3 regions of the Blautia pseudococcoides genome follow, and region 2 is predicted to be linked to each of the others. Evidence: riboswitches for the same ligand, from Rfam matches in the RefSeq annotation. Region 2 holds a riboswitch; each other region holds the start of a gene.
The links. Region 2 has a riboswitch for thiamine pyrophosphate ahead of thiM (hydroxyethylthiazole kinase). Riboswitches for the same ligand answer to the same signal wherever they lie in the genome.
Positions count from the first base shown of each region.

Region 1: another riboswitch for thiamine pyrophosphate. It lies ahead of A4V09_RS10195 (thiamine-binding protein); the one in region 2 lies ahead of thiM (hydroxyethylthiazole kinase).
Region 3: another riboswitch for thiamine pyrophosphate. It lies ahead of thiC (phosphomethylpyrimidine synthase ThiC); the one in region 2 lies ahead of thiM (hydroxyethylthiazole kinase).

Region 1 covers NZ_CP015405.2:2,129,438-2,133,824, reverse strand. Annotated here, with positions in the region: gene A4V09_RS10205 (glutamine--tRNA ligase/YqeY domain fusion protein) at 1-1,225, shown strand, start outside; gene pdxR (MocR-like pyridoxine biosynthesis transcription factor PdxR) at 1,264-2,766, shown strand; TPP riboswitch at 2,799-2,911, shown strand; gene A4V09_RS10195 (thiamine-binding protein) at 3,079-3,375, shown strand; gene A4V09_RS10190 (ABC transporter permease) at 3,344-4,108, shown strand; gene A4V09_RS10185 (ABC transporter substrate-binding protein) at 4,132-4,387, shown strand, end outside.
Region 2 covers NZ_CP015405.2:1,944,503-1,948,889, reverse strand. Annotated here, with positions in the region: gene A4V09_RS09235 (sensor domain-containing diguanylate cyclase) at 1-145, shown strand, start outside; gene A4V09_RS25995 (ATP-binding cassette domain-containing protein) at 434-1,387, shown strand; gene A4V09_RS25990 (ATP-binding cassette domain-containing protein) at 1,281-1,970, shown strand; TPP riboswitch at 2,092-2,200, shown strand; partial or broken gene thiM (hydroxyethylthiazole kinase) at 2,252-3,029, shown strand; gene thiE (thiamine phosphate synthase) at 3,016-3,675, shown strand; gene A4V09_RS09215 (HAD family hydrolase) at 3,672-4,322, shown strand; gene thiD (bifunctional hydroxymethylpyrimidine kinase/phosphomethylpyrimidine kinase) at 4,319-4,387, shown strand, end outside.
Region 3 covers NZ_CP015405.2:4,524,954-4,529,340, forward strand. Annotated here, with positions in the region: gene A4V09_RS21235 (thiazole synthase) at 1-425, opposite strand, end outside; gene thiF (sulfur carrier protein ThiS adenylyltransferase ThiF) at 445-1,095, opposite strand; gene thiS (sulfur carrier protein ThiS) at 1,097-1,294, opposite strand; gene thiC (phosphomethylpyrimidine synthase ThiC) at 1,368-2,675, opposite strand; TPP riboswitch at 2,767-2,874, opposite strand; gene A4V09_RS21255 (glycoside hydrolase family 31 protein) at 2,943-4,387, opposite strand, start outside.

The DNA of each region.
Region 1 (4,387 bases), 180 kb from region 2:
AAACAGGAGCACAGAGGAAAACCTGGACCTGTTTGAGCGCATGAAAAACGGGGAGTTCGAGGACGGGAGCAAGGTGCTCCGCGCCAAGATCGACATGGCTTCCCCTAATATCAATATGAGAGATCCGGTCATCTACCGCGTGGCTCATATGACACATCACAATACCGGGGACAAATGGTGTATTTACCCCATGTATGATTTTGCCCATCCCATTGAGGATGCCATTGAGGGTGTGACTCACTCTATCTGTACCCTGGAATTTGAGGACCACCGTCCTCTTTACGACTGGGTTGTGAAGGAACTGGAATACCCGCATCCGCCCAAGCAGATCGAGTTCGCAAAACTGTACCTGACCAATGTGGTGACCGGAAAGCGTTATATCAAGAAACTGGTTGAGGACGGCATTGTGGACGGATGGGATGATCCCCGTCTGGTGTCTATTGCCGCTCTGCGAAGACGTGGATTTACACCGGAATCCATCAAAATGTTTGTGGATCTCTGCGGTGTGTCAAAGGCCAACAGCTCCGTGGATTACGCTATGCTGGAATACTGCATCCGCGAGGACCTGAAGATGAAAAAACCTCGTATGATGGCCGTTTTAGATCCGCTGAAACTGGTGATTGACAATTACCCGGAGGACCAGATAGAATATCTGGAGGTTGCCAACAACATGGAAAACCCGGAACTTGGCAGCAGAAAAGTACCTTTTGGAAGAGAACTGTATATTGAGCGTGAGGACTTCATGGAAGTACCACCGAAAAAATACAAACGTCTCTATCCGGATAATGAAGTGCGTCTCATGAACGCTTACTTTGTAAAATGTACCGGATTTGAGAAAGATGAAAACGGCAATATAACGGTAGTTCACTGCACTTACGATCCGGAGTCAAAGGGAGGAAATTCCCCTGACGGTAGAAAAGTAAAAGGAACCATTCACTGGGTAGCCAGGAAAACCGCAGCAAAAGCGGAATGCCGCCTGTATGAGAATATTGTGGATGAGGAGAAGGGGGTCTATAACAAAGAGGACGGCAGCCTGAACCTGAACCCCAACTCTCTGGTGGTGCTGAAAGACTGTTATGTGGAGCCGGCGCTGGCCGAGGCCGAGGCGTATGACAGCTTCCAGTTTGTGAGAAACGGCTTTTTCTGTGCAGACTGCCATGATTCCAAACCGGGAGAGCCGGTCTTTAACCGGATCGTCTCTTTGAAAAGCTCTTTTAAATTATAGTGCATATTTTCCATTGACCATGAATTAGAGAAAAAAGAATGAACGATTTGATTATTTCATTGGACACTAAGGCGGAAGCGCCTTTGTATGAACAGATATGTGAATATTTTAAACAGGAAATCCAGGAAGGACGGCTTGCCGCAGGAATGCGGCTGCCGTCCTCCCGCGCACTTGCGGGGAATCTGTCCGTGAGCAGGAGTACCGTGGATTTGGCCTATGACCAGCTGGTCTCAGAGGGATATATTGAGGCGGTCCCGTGTAAGGGATATTTTGTATGCGACATCGAAGGGCTCTATTACGGCACAGGCAGAAGACAGGAAACGCGTGAAGCAGGAAGACAAGCATGGTCTGACAACCCTCAAAAAGGTGTCCGGCACAGGGCGGGCATGGGGGAGGAACGAAAGACAGAGACGGACAGGGCCAAATACGCTTACGATTTTGCCCTGAACGGAATTGCCCCCGGCAGTTTTCCTCACAACGCATGGCGGAAATTGTCGCGGCAGGTCTTGACAGATGCACAGGATGCGCTCTTCTCGCTGGGGGACCCCTGCGGGGAATTGTCCCTTAGACAGGCTGTCTCCGCGTATCTCTATCAGGCCAGGGGTGTTCACTGCCAACCGGAACAGATTCTTGTGGGGGCTGGGAATGATTATCTTTTGATGCTGCTCTGCACGATCCTTGGGAAGGACAGAAAAATTGCCATGGAGAACCCTACATACAGAAGCGCCTGGCATGACTTCGGGCATATGGGATTTGAGAGATGTATTGTGAACCAGGACACACAGGGCATTGATGTACATGACCTGGAGCTAACCGGAGCAGATATGGTCTATGTCATGCCCTCCCACCAGTTTCCCATGGGGACGGTCATGCCCCTGAAACGCCGCCTGTCCCTCCTGAAATGGGCGGGGAGGGGAGATCGCTACATCATAGAAGATGACTATGACAGTGAATTCCGCTACAAAGGAAAGCCTATACCTGCCTTACAGGGATTTGATAAGGAGGAGCGGGTCATCTATCTTGGAACTTTCTCAAAGTCTATTGCACCCTCCATCCGAATCAGTTATATGGTACTGCCAAAGAAACTGATGCAGCGGTATCTAAGGGGGGAGAACCCCTTCTCCGTCACGGTTTCCAGGGCGGATCAGAAGATTCTTGAGCTTTTTTTGAGGGAAGGCTATTACGAGCGGCATTTAAACAGAATGCGCAGCCTCTATAAAGGAAAACATGACCTGCTCCTGCACTGGCTGAAAGAGGACATGGGAAACGTGTGCACCTGTTCCGGTGAAAATGCGGGGGTCCATCTTCTGATACATTTTAAAAACGGATCATCCGAACAGGAAGCAGTGGAAATGGCAGCAAAAGCCGGTGTCAGAGTTTACGGATTGTCCGAATTCCTGGTCAGCGGTAAGGCGCCTCAAATGCCGGCAACGGTTCTTCTGGGATATGCCACCATGTCGGAGGAAGATTTGGAGAAAGGCATGAAAAGGCTTGCGGAAGCCTGGAACGGAAGAGAAAAAATAGAAGGGCAGGAGGATTGACTTGACAATTATTTTACAATGAAGTACACTTGAGAAGACAACAGGGGAGCTGGAGAGAAGTCCGGCTGAGAGTAAAACCGTAATCGTTTTTCACCCTTAACCTGATCCGGGTAATGCCGGCGTAGGGAGCATAAGAGAGGCACCGCAGGCCGGTGCGCATTTGTTCTGATAACCAGCTCCTGTTCAGGTAAAACCTGCCGGGAGCTTTTGTTTATGTGAATAGAAAGTCCACATTGTGCGCTTTCTATGGGATAGCAAAGATCCCCGCAGAAAAAAAGTGAAACTTATAAAGATTCTAAGGAGGAAATGAAAATGAATGCAAGTGTAGCGATCCAGACATTGCCGGAGGCAGAGAATGACGAGGAATTGATCCGTATTGTGGACGAGGTGATCGGCTATATTAAGAGTACAGGGCTGAACTATTATGTAGGGCCTTTTGAGACGGCCATTGAAGGTGACTACGATGAACTGATGGATATTGTAAAAGAATGCCAGCATATTGCAGTCCGTGCAGGCGCGCCTTCTGTAGCGGCCTATATCAAAGTGTCTTATAAGCCAGAAGGAGATGTGCTGACCATTGAGAAAAAAGTTACAAAGCACCACCAGTAAGCTCTGGGCAGCGGCGGCCCTGTCTGCTATCCTGATCATCTGGCAGTTTGTCTCCATGGCTGGTCTGGTCCCCAACTTCATGCTTCCCTCGCCGGTGCAGGTGGTGAAAGCCTTTGTCAGTGAATTTCCGCTGCTCATGGAAAATTCCGGGGTTACGCTTCTTGAGGCGGCAGCGGGACTTTTCTGCGGTGTGGCTTTTGGGTTTATCATGGCGGTTCTCATGGATCATTTTGAAAAGCTTTACAAAGCCTTCTATCCGCTCATCGTCATTACCCAGACCGTGCCCACAGTGGCTATAGCACCGCTTCTTGTGCTGTGGTTCGGGTACGAGATGCTGCCAAAGGTCATCCTGATCGTGATCGTGACCTTCTTCCCTATCACCATAGGACTTCTGGAGGGCTTCCGTTCTGCGGATAAGGATATGATGAATCTTTTAAAAAGCATGGGGGCAGGCAGTCTCCAGATATTCAGATATATTAAAATGCCTGGCGCCATGGGCCGTTTTTTTGCCAGCCTCCGCATTTCCGCTTCCTATTCTGTTGTGGGTGCGGTCATCTCTGAGTGGCTTGGCGGGTTTTCCGGGCTTGGCGTGTATATGATCCGTGTGAAAAAGGCGTTTGCTTTTGATAAAATGTTTGCTGTTATTTTTCTAATATCCATTATCAGCCTTCTTCTCATGAAGCTGGTGGATATCCTGCAGAAAAAATGCATGCCCTGGGAAAAGGTAAAATAAGACAGAAAAGAGAGGACGATTAAATGAAAAAGAAGATTCTGGCAGCTTTCCTTGCCGCCTGTGTGCTCACATCCATGACTGCCTGCGGCAGCGGTGAGGACAAGGGAAACAAGGATTCTGCCGCTGAAAATACTGAGGATAAAGACAGTGGTTCAAAGGATTTGGAGAAGATCACGTTCGTGCTGGACTGGACGCCGAATACCAATCACACCGGATTTTATGTTGCAAAAGAGAAGGGCTATTTTGAAAAAGAAGGCCTTGATGTGGAGATCGTACAGC
Region 2 (4,387 bases):
CGTGACACTCTCCGCAGGGGTATCTTATCAGACAGGAAATAAGCTTTCCTATGAGGAGATGTACCGGCGTGCAGATGAGGCCCTGTATCAGGCAAAGCGTGCAGGAAAACGTTCCTTCAGGGTATATAGTGAAAATGATGCTTGACAGAAAGTTTTGTGTCGTTTAGAATGATATCTGCAGAGTGTTCTGCAAGAGAATGTAAAGAAAAGAGGGATAGGATGATTCAGTAGTTTATGATTCGGAGCATAGAAGACAGAGAGTAACCTGCGCGTCAGGTCTGTTTTCGTTGCCGGAGAGTAGACTGACTGAAGAGTGGTATCATATCCTTTTGATGATATCTTTGCGGGTCCTGATATAGGTGCGCATATTTGAGAGTCTGTTTTTCCGGTGGAGAAACAGGCTCTTTTTATATCAGGAAAGAAGGGATGCAATATGATGCAGATCAAAAATCTGACGATTACACATAAAAAAGATATGAGAACCCTGGTGGAGAATTTTTCCTTTGTGCTGAATCCCGGTGACAGAGCTGTCATGATCGGGGAAGAGGGAAACGGCAAATCCACACTTTTGAAGCTGATCTGTGACCCGGCCCTTGTGGAATCCTATGCGGAGTTCACAGGAGAAATCATTAAAAACCAGCGAAAGACGGGGTATCTGCCCCAGGAATTGGAGGAGCAGAATCTGGAGAAAAGCGTCTGGGAATATTTTACCGGGAACACAGGTTTTTACAATATGTCACCAAAAGAACTGTCAAATATGAGCCGGGAACTGGGAATACCGGCGGATATTTATTATTCCCAGCAAAAGATGGGCGCGCTTTCCGGCGGGGAGAAGATCAAGCTGCAGATGGCCGGGATCCTAATGGAAAATCCGGATATTCTTCTGTTGGACGAACCGTCCAATGACATTGATATCAGGACATTGGAGTGGATGGAGAATTTTATGAACCAATGCCAAATACCCATTCTCTATATTTCCCATGATGAGACCCTGATTGAGCGGACAGCCAATGTCATTATCCATCTGGAGCAGATTAACAGAAAGACAAAACCCAGATACTCTGTTGCGAAGATGGATTACAAAACCTATATGGAAAACAGGGCAAGAGGACTTACCAATCAGGAGCGCATTGCGAGAAAAGAACGGGAGGAGGCCAGAAAACAGGAAGAGCGGTTCCGCAGGATCCAGCAGAAAGTGGAGCGTGACCAGAACAATATCAACCCGGCAGAACCCCCACGGCGGGCAGTTGCTGAAAAAGAAGATGCACGCCGTAAAAGCCATGGAACGCCGCTATCTAAGAGAAGCGGAGGACAGGACAGAGATACCGGAGACAGAGGATGCCATATTTATCCGGTTTCCAAAAGATACTTCCATTCCAAACGGTAAGACAGTGCTTGCATATTTTCTTGAAAAGCTCTGTATCGGGGAACGGATGCTCTCTCAGCAGATCGTCTTGTCTGTTAAGGGACCAAAAAAAGTTTGTATCACAGGAGCAAACGGCATTGGAAAAACCACACTTCTGCGGAAGATAGCGGAATCCATGCAGGAGAGAACAGACCTGCATGTGGCTTATATGCCTCAGAATTACGAAGAAAAAATGGATGGCAGTAAAACCCCGGCAGAATTTCTGCAAAAAAAGGGAGACAAAGAGGAAATCAGCAGGATCCGCACGTATCTGGGCAGTATGAAATACACGGCAGATGAGATGGACCACAGTATCTCTCAGCTTTCCGGCGGTCAGAAAGCAAAACTGTTTTTCCTGAAAATGAGCCTGGACGGCAGCAATGTGCTTCTTTTGGATGAACCTACCAGAAATTTTTCGCCCCTGTCCGGGCCTGTTATCCGAAGACTTCTGGCAGATTTCAAAGGGGCAGTCATCAGTGTCTCCCATGACAGAAAGTATATGGATGAGGTATGTGACACCATCTATGAACTGACAGAAAATGGTCTGGAAAAGAGAAAAGGATAGATAAGAACTTTGCGGTACAGTGATATCTTTCAGGCGCCGCCACGGAGAAGAAAGCTGACAGAATTTGACAGGAACAGGTAAGTGTGGTATCCTGATAACCAGTTAAAGTAAAAATATGAATAAGTTTCATTGGGGGAGCTTGTAGCGGCAGGCTGAGAGGAAGTCACCAACTTCGACCCGTTAACCTGATATGGGTAATGCCAGCGTAGGGAGAGAGCAAGATTCCGGGAGACGTGTTGGCGTCTCCCTTTTTATGTTTCAGGATGCAGAAAGGAGAAAAAATGCTGGGAGAAATACTGGAAAACGTCAGGAGTAAATCGCCTATGATCCAGAACATCACCAATTATGTTACTGCAAATGACTGTGCCAATATTACGTTGGCCTGCGGCGCTTCCCCAACCATGTCGGACGGGGAGGAGGAAGCAGAGGAGATGGGACGCCTCTGCGACGGTCTGAACATCAATATGGGGACCTTGCATCCCCGTTCCGTGAAAGCCATGCTTTTGGCGGGGAAAAGTGCGGGAAGCTGCGGACATCCCATTGTACTTGACCCTGTGGGGGCGGGGGCATCCACATACCGCAGGAAGACAGCGGAACAATTGCTCAGGGAAATTTCTTTTACTGCCATCCGGGGAAATATTTCTGAAATTAAGACCATTGCCGGAGGAGGAAACAGTTCCAAGGGAGTGGATGCTGATGGGGCGGATACTGTGACAGACGAAAATCTGGAAAAGACCATAACATTCGCAAAGGATTTTTCAAAAAAGACAGGGGCAGTGATCGCCATCAGCGGTTGGGAACCCTGTCATGGCAAAGATCACAGGCTGCGGCTGTATGCTCAGCTCCCTCACTGCAGCATATCTGGCAGCCAATCCTGACAGAAGGCTGGAAGCTGTGGCTGCTGCTGTGATCTCCATGGGCCTGTGTGGGGAAAAGGCATTTGAGAAGATGGAAAGTGAGCGCAGGGGCAACGCATCCTGCAGAAACTATCTGATTGATGAGGTATATCATTTGACCGGCAGCGAGCTGGAGAGAGGAGCAAAATATGAACTGCGCTGAGAAAAGAGAAATGGTGAGACGTGCCCTGCTTCTGTATGCCGTTACGGACCGATCCTGGGTGGGGGAAAAGACAATTTATGAGCAGGTAAAAGCATCTCTGGACGGAGGTATTACGCTTTTGCAGCTCAGGGAAAAAGAGATGCCGTATGAGGATTTTCTGCGTGAGGCAAAGGATATAAAGGCTCTTGCCGCCAGTTACCGTGTCCCCATGATGATCAATGACAATGTGGACCTTGCCCTGGCTGTGGATGCGGACGGCGTACATGTGGGGCAGAGCGATATGGAGGCGGGAAGCGTCAGGGAAAAACTGGGCCAGGATAAGATCATCGGCGTCTCCGCCCGGACTGTTTTAGAGGCTTTGCGGGCAGAAAAAGCGGGGGCGGATTATCTGGGCGTGGGGGCAGTGTTTTCCACCTCCACCAAAGAAGACGCGGATGTAATCGCATGGAATACCCTGAAAGAGGTCTGTCAGGCGGTATCCATCCCTGTTGTGGCGATCGGCGGAATTAAGAAAAATAACGTGATGCAGCTTGCCGGAAGCGGTGCGGCAGGCATTTCCGTCATATCCGGCATTTTTGGACAGCCGGATATCAGAACCGCCTGTGAGGAACTGCTGGCACTGGCTAAGGAGATGATAAAAAAATGAGAGGGATAAAGGGTGCCATATTCGACGCGGATGGCACACTCTTTGATTCTATGGGGCTGTGGGACCAGGCAGGAGAGCTCTATCTGAAACGAAAGGGAATCAGGCCCCGGAAGGATATCCGCCAAAAACTGGAGACCATGACAATGGAAGAGTCTGCAGAATATTTCCGCACCAGCTATGGGATTTTGCTCCACAAGGACCAAATCATTGACGAATTTAATACCATGATATATGACTATTATAAAGAGGAAATCCGGATCAAACCGGGACTGCTTTCCGTGCTGGAGGATTTAAAGAGCCGGGGTATCAGAATGTGTATCGCCACATCCACAAACAGGCTTCTTATAGAAGCTGCGCTTAAAAATAACGGAATTGATTCATATTTTACTGGTATCCTCACTTGTACGGAGGCGGGAGCCGGTAAAAGAAATCCACGAATATATGAGATGGCGATGGGAATCATCGGTACAAAAAAAGTAGAGACATTAGTGCTGGAAGATGCATATTTTGCGGCGGAAACAGCGAAAAATGCCGGATTTTTACTGGCAGTTATTCGTGATCTTTATTCGGAAAAAGACAGAGGAAAATTGCTTAAACTGGCTGATGTTTATCTTGAAAAATGGGAAGATTGGGGGCATAAAATGTGAAAAAAGTATTGACTATTGCCGGATCAGACTGCAGCGGAGGAGCCGGAATCCAGGCGGATATTAAA
Region 3 (4,387 bases), 2.5 Mb from region 2:
TTTGCCATGTCTCTGGCAGCATTTAGATCGGGATACATATAAGGCATGACAATAAATCCCTCTTTTGCCAGCAGTTCTGTGGCGCGGATGGTCTCCTGGTTGTCGGGAAGCAGATATTTAGAGTCGCGGATGACTTCAACTTTAACAAAATCACCGCAGCCCAGTTCTCTGGCCAGACGGGCGATCCTCACTGCTTCCCCGGCGGTCCTTGCCCCGGAGGTATTGGGGAGGAGGGTTACACCTTCCGGTATATGTTTCAGGATACTGTCAGTACCGCTGTTGGCTCTGCGCACGGCCAGAGTGATGATCTCGGCCCCCGCGTTTTCAATAGCTGCGTGGATCAGTTCCGGGTTGTATTTACCGGAGCCAAGGATAAAACGGGAGTGGAATTGGTGTCCGCCCAATATAAATTTGTCATCTTTCATAATGTCACTTGCCTCTTTTCTATACGTCTTTTTCTCCAAGAATAAGTCTCAGTATCATATTAGCCTGATGCGCCGCGCAGAGTGTGACTCTGGGCGCCATGAGGCCTATGCCGGAGGCGATATCGCTGGTGCCGTCCCCGCAAAGATACAGGTTCTTCATTCTTTGCTGTGTTTGTATGGTGTTGCTGCTTCCATGACCGGCCATGCCGGAGCCGGATACGATAACTGCATCCGGACGGTGTTCCAGCAGATGATTGACCAGCATGGCTTTATTTTTGGCCCTGTCAAATGCTTCGCAGATGATCTTGTCATCTGCAAGTATGGCGCCTGCATTGTCAGGCGTCAGTTTAACCGTATCTGTACGGACAAAAATATAAGGATTGATCTCTGAGATCTCTTCCCTCAACGCGTCTGTTTTATATTTCCCCAGGTGCTTCATTTTGTAGACCTGGCGGTTTAGATTACTTGGTTCTACCCTGTCAAAATCAATCAGATGAAGACTTCCGATCCCGGCCCGTGCAAGCATGACAGCCACATTGGAACCCAGTCCCCCAAGGCCGGCAACGGCAGCCCCGGCATGTTTAAGCTTTCTATGTACGGGAAGGGTGTGGCGCGCTGTAAGAACTGCCTCGATTTCAGCTTTTGTAAGGATTGTGTGTCTGTCTTCCAAATCAGCCGCCTCCTACAAAGCTGACAACCTCATAAATATCTCCATCACGGACATTGGTGTCAGCGTAACGGTTTTTGGGAAGGATATCACCATTTCGCTCTACGGCGATGCGCTGCAAGTCATAACCTTGTTCCAAAAGAAGTGTCCCTACGGTGCATGGGTCAGAAAGCCGAACTGCATTTCCATTGATCTTTATCATGTCATATACCTCCTGCGTAAAGAACTCAAAAGCCAGTGCATGTGGAGTAAGTGCGCGGCTGCTGCCACACCTGTCACTCGTCATAAATATTTACGATCTCACCTTCCAGGATCCGGTTCATGTTCTTCACGGCACAGAAATTACCGCACATGCTGCAGGTATCCTCTTTTTCCGGTTTGGCCTCCGCCCGGAAGCGTTTTGCTTTTTCCGGATCCAGGCAGAGCCGGAACATCTCCTCCCAGTCCAGTTTTTTGCGGGCGGCACTCATTTTATTGTCCCAGTCAGCCGCACCTCTCACTCCCTTGGCAATATCGGCTGCATGGGCTGCTATGCGGGAGGCCATAATGCCCTCCTTCACATCATCCAGGCTGGGCAGGCGCAGATGTTCCGCCGGGGTTACATAGCACAGAAAGGAAGCGCCATAGGCAGCAGCGATGGCACCGCCTATGGCGGCTGTGATGTGGTCATAGCCTGGGGCAATGTCTGTTACCAGGGGACCCAGGACGTAGAAAGGGGCGCCCTGACAGAGGGTTTGCTGGATCTTCATGTTTGCCGCGATCTGGTCAAGGGGCATATGTCCGGGGCCTTCCACCATAACCTGAACATCCTTTTCCCAGGCGCGTTTTGTCAGCTCGCCCAGGGTGATCAGCTCCTGGATCTGGGAGATATCGGAAGCGTCCCGGATGCACCCGGGGCGGCATGCGTCCCCAAGGCTCATGGTAATGTCGTATTCCCGGCAGATTTCCAGGATTTCATCATAGTGCTCGTAGAAAGGGTTTTCCTGGCCTGTCATTTCCATCCAGGCAAAGATGATGGAGCCGCCGCGGGAGACGATATTGGTGAGGCGTTTATTGCGTTTGAATCTGCCGGCGGTTTCTTTGTTGATGCCGCAGTGGATGGTCATGAAGTCCACGCCGTCCTCTGCATGCATACGCACAATGTCAAGCCACTGCCGGGAGGTGATCTCTTTCAGGGGTTTGTGATAATAGACCACTGCATCATAAATGGGGACAGTTCCGATCATAGCGGGACACTCCTTGGTCAGACGTCTGCGGAAGGTGCGGGTATCGCCGTAGGAGCTTAGATCCATAATGGATTCAGCCCCCATTTTTACCGCATGGCTCACCTTTTCTATTTCTATATCCATGTCTTTGCAGTCTCTGGAAATGCCCAGGTTTACATTGATCTTTGTTCTGAGCATGGAGCCGATAGCATTTGGCTCCAGGGAAGTGTGTTTTTTGTTGCAGGGAATGATGACCTGGCCCTTTGCCATGAGAGCCATAAGTTCCTGTACGTCCATCTGTTCTTTTTTTGCCGCTGCTTCCATCTCACCGGTGATGATGCCTTTTCTGGCAGCGTCCATCTGTGTTGTGTACTGCATGAAGATCTCCTTTCTGTGAAGGATACGGAAATTGCGGAAGGAGGCCGGGGGCAAAAAAAGTGCACCCCGGATGGGATGCACCAAATATTTATAAACTTCTGGTTCGCTTCCTACGCCGGCATTATCCGTATCAGGTTCCAGGGTCGAAATCCGTTCGTATTTCCTCTCAGCCGACGCGTCAGCTCCCCTTGCGTATGTAATTGTTCTCAGGTATTTCCTGCCATAATCATATAGCGGCAGGAAAGAATTGTCAACCTGTATTTTTCGTTAAATATTTTTGATCAGGTATTCCTGTCTGCCGTCCCTTAAAAATACAGGCATGGATGTAATAGGAGCCTCTGCTTCTGTCCACTGTCCGCCGTTTAAGATTTCACCTGTATGGGCATTGGTCCAGGTGCTTCCCTCAGGAAGATAGACTTTTCTTTGGAAGGCATGCGGTTTAACAATGGGGGCGGCGAGAATGTCCGGGCCGTACATATATTGGGTATCCAGTTCCCAGGTATTTAGATCCTCCGGGAATTCGTAGAACATAGTACGCATGACCGGAGCGCCCGTTGTGTGAGTCTCTGCCATAAGGCTTCTGGTATAATCCCGCATCATCTCACGGATCTCAATGAACTTCTTCATGATCTGGTAATTTTCTTCCCCATAGCTCCAGATCTCATTGTCAGCGCCTGTGCCTTCTGTCTCCTCCCCGTTTGTTTTGTAGAGAGGCGTGCGCGGAAGGCGGCATCCGTGAAGACGCATAACCGGGCAGAAGGCGCCGAACTGGAACCAGCGGACCAGCAGTTCCTGGAAGTCCTTGTCATAAATATTGCCGCCATGGAAGCCTCCGATATCTGTGGTCCACCAGGGGATCCCGGAAAGACCCATCTGCAGGCCTGCCACGATTTGATTGCGGAAATCCTGATAAGTGGAGTGAATGTCCCCTGACCAGATCAAAGCTCCGTACTGCTGGCTTCCTGCCCAGGCACAGCGCACCAGGTTCAGGACCTCCTCCTGCCCGTTTTCCTTCTGGCCTTCATAGAAACCGCGGGCGTATTCACGGGGATAAATGTTTCCCTGCTGCATAACACTTCCGGCATAATAACGGTAGTTTTCGTAATCATAGGTGGTGAACTCCGGCTCCGCTTCATCCAGCCAGAAAAGCTTGATCCCATTTTCCGCATAATTCTTTTTGCATTTATTCCAGACATATTCTCTGGCTTCCGGGTTGGTGGCATCATAGAATACATTGTTGCCCTGGAAATCCATCTGCACGTTCAGGCCGTGTTCTGTCTGGACAAGAAGCCCTTTCTGGCGCATCTCATTAAAATTCTCACTGCGCCAGTCAATCTGGGGCCATACGGACACCATAAGCTCCATGCCATATGACCGCAGCTCCTCGGCCATAGCCTTGGGATCAGGGAAGAAATCCTCGTCAAAGCGGTAATCACCGCAGCGCGGCCAGTGATAATAGTCCACTACAAAAACGTCCACGGGAATGCCGCGGCGGTGATACTCTCTGGCAACGGACAACACTTGTTCCTGGTTGTGGTAGCGCAGCTTGCACTGCCAGAAGCCCAGCCCGCATTCGGGCATCATGGGTGCCCTTCCTGTCACCTGGCTGTACTGGGATTCAATCTGGGCAGGTGTGCTGCCTGCTGTGATCCAGTAGTCCATCTTTTTCGTGCTGTCAGCTCTCCACTCCGTCACATTTTTGCCGAAGGATA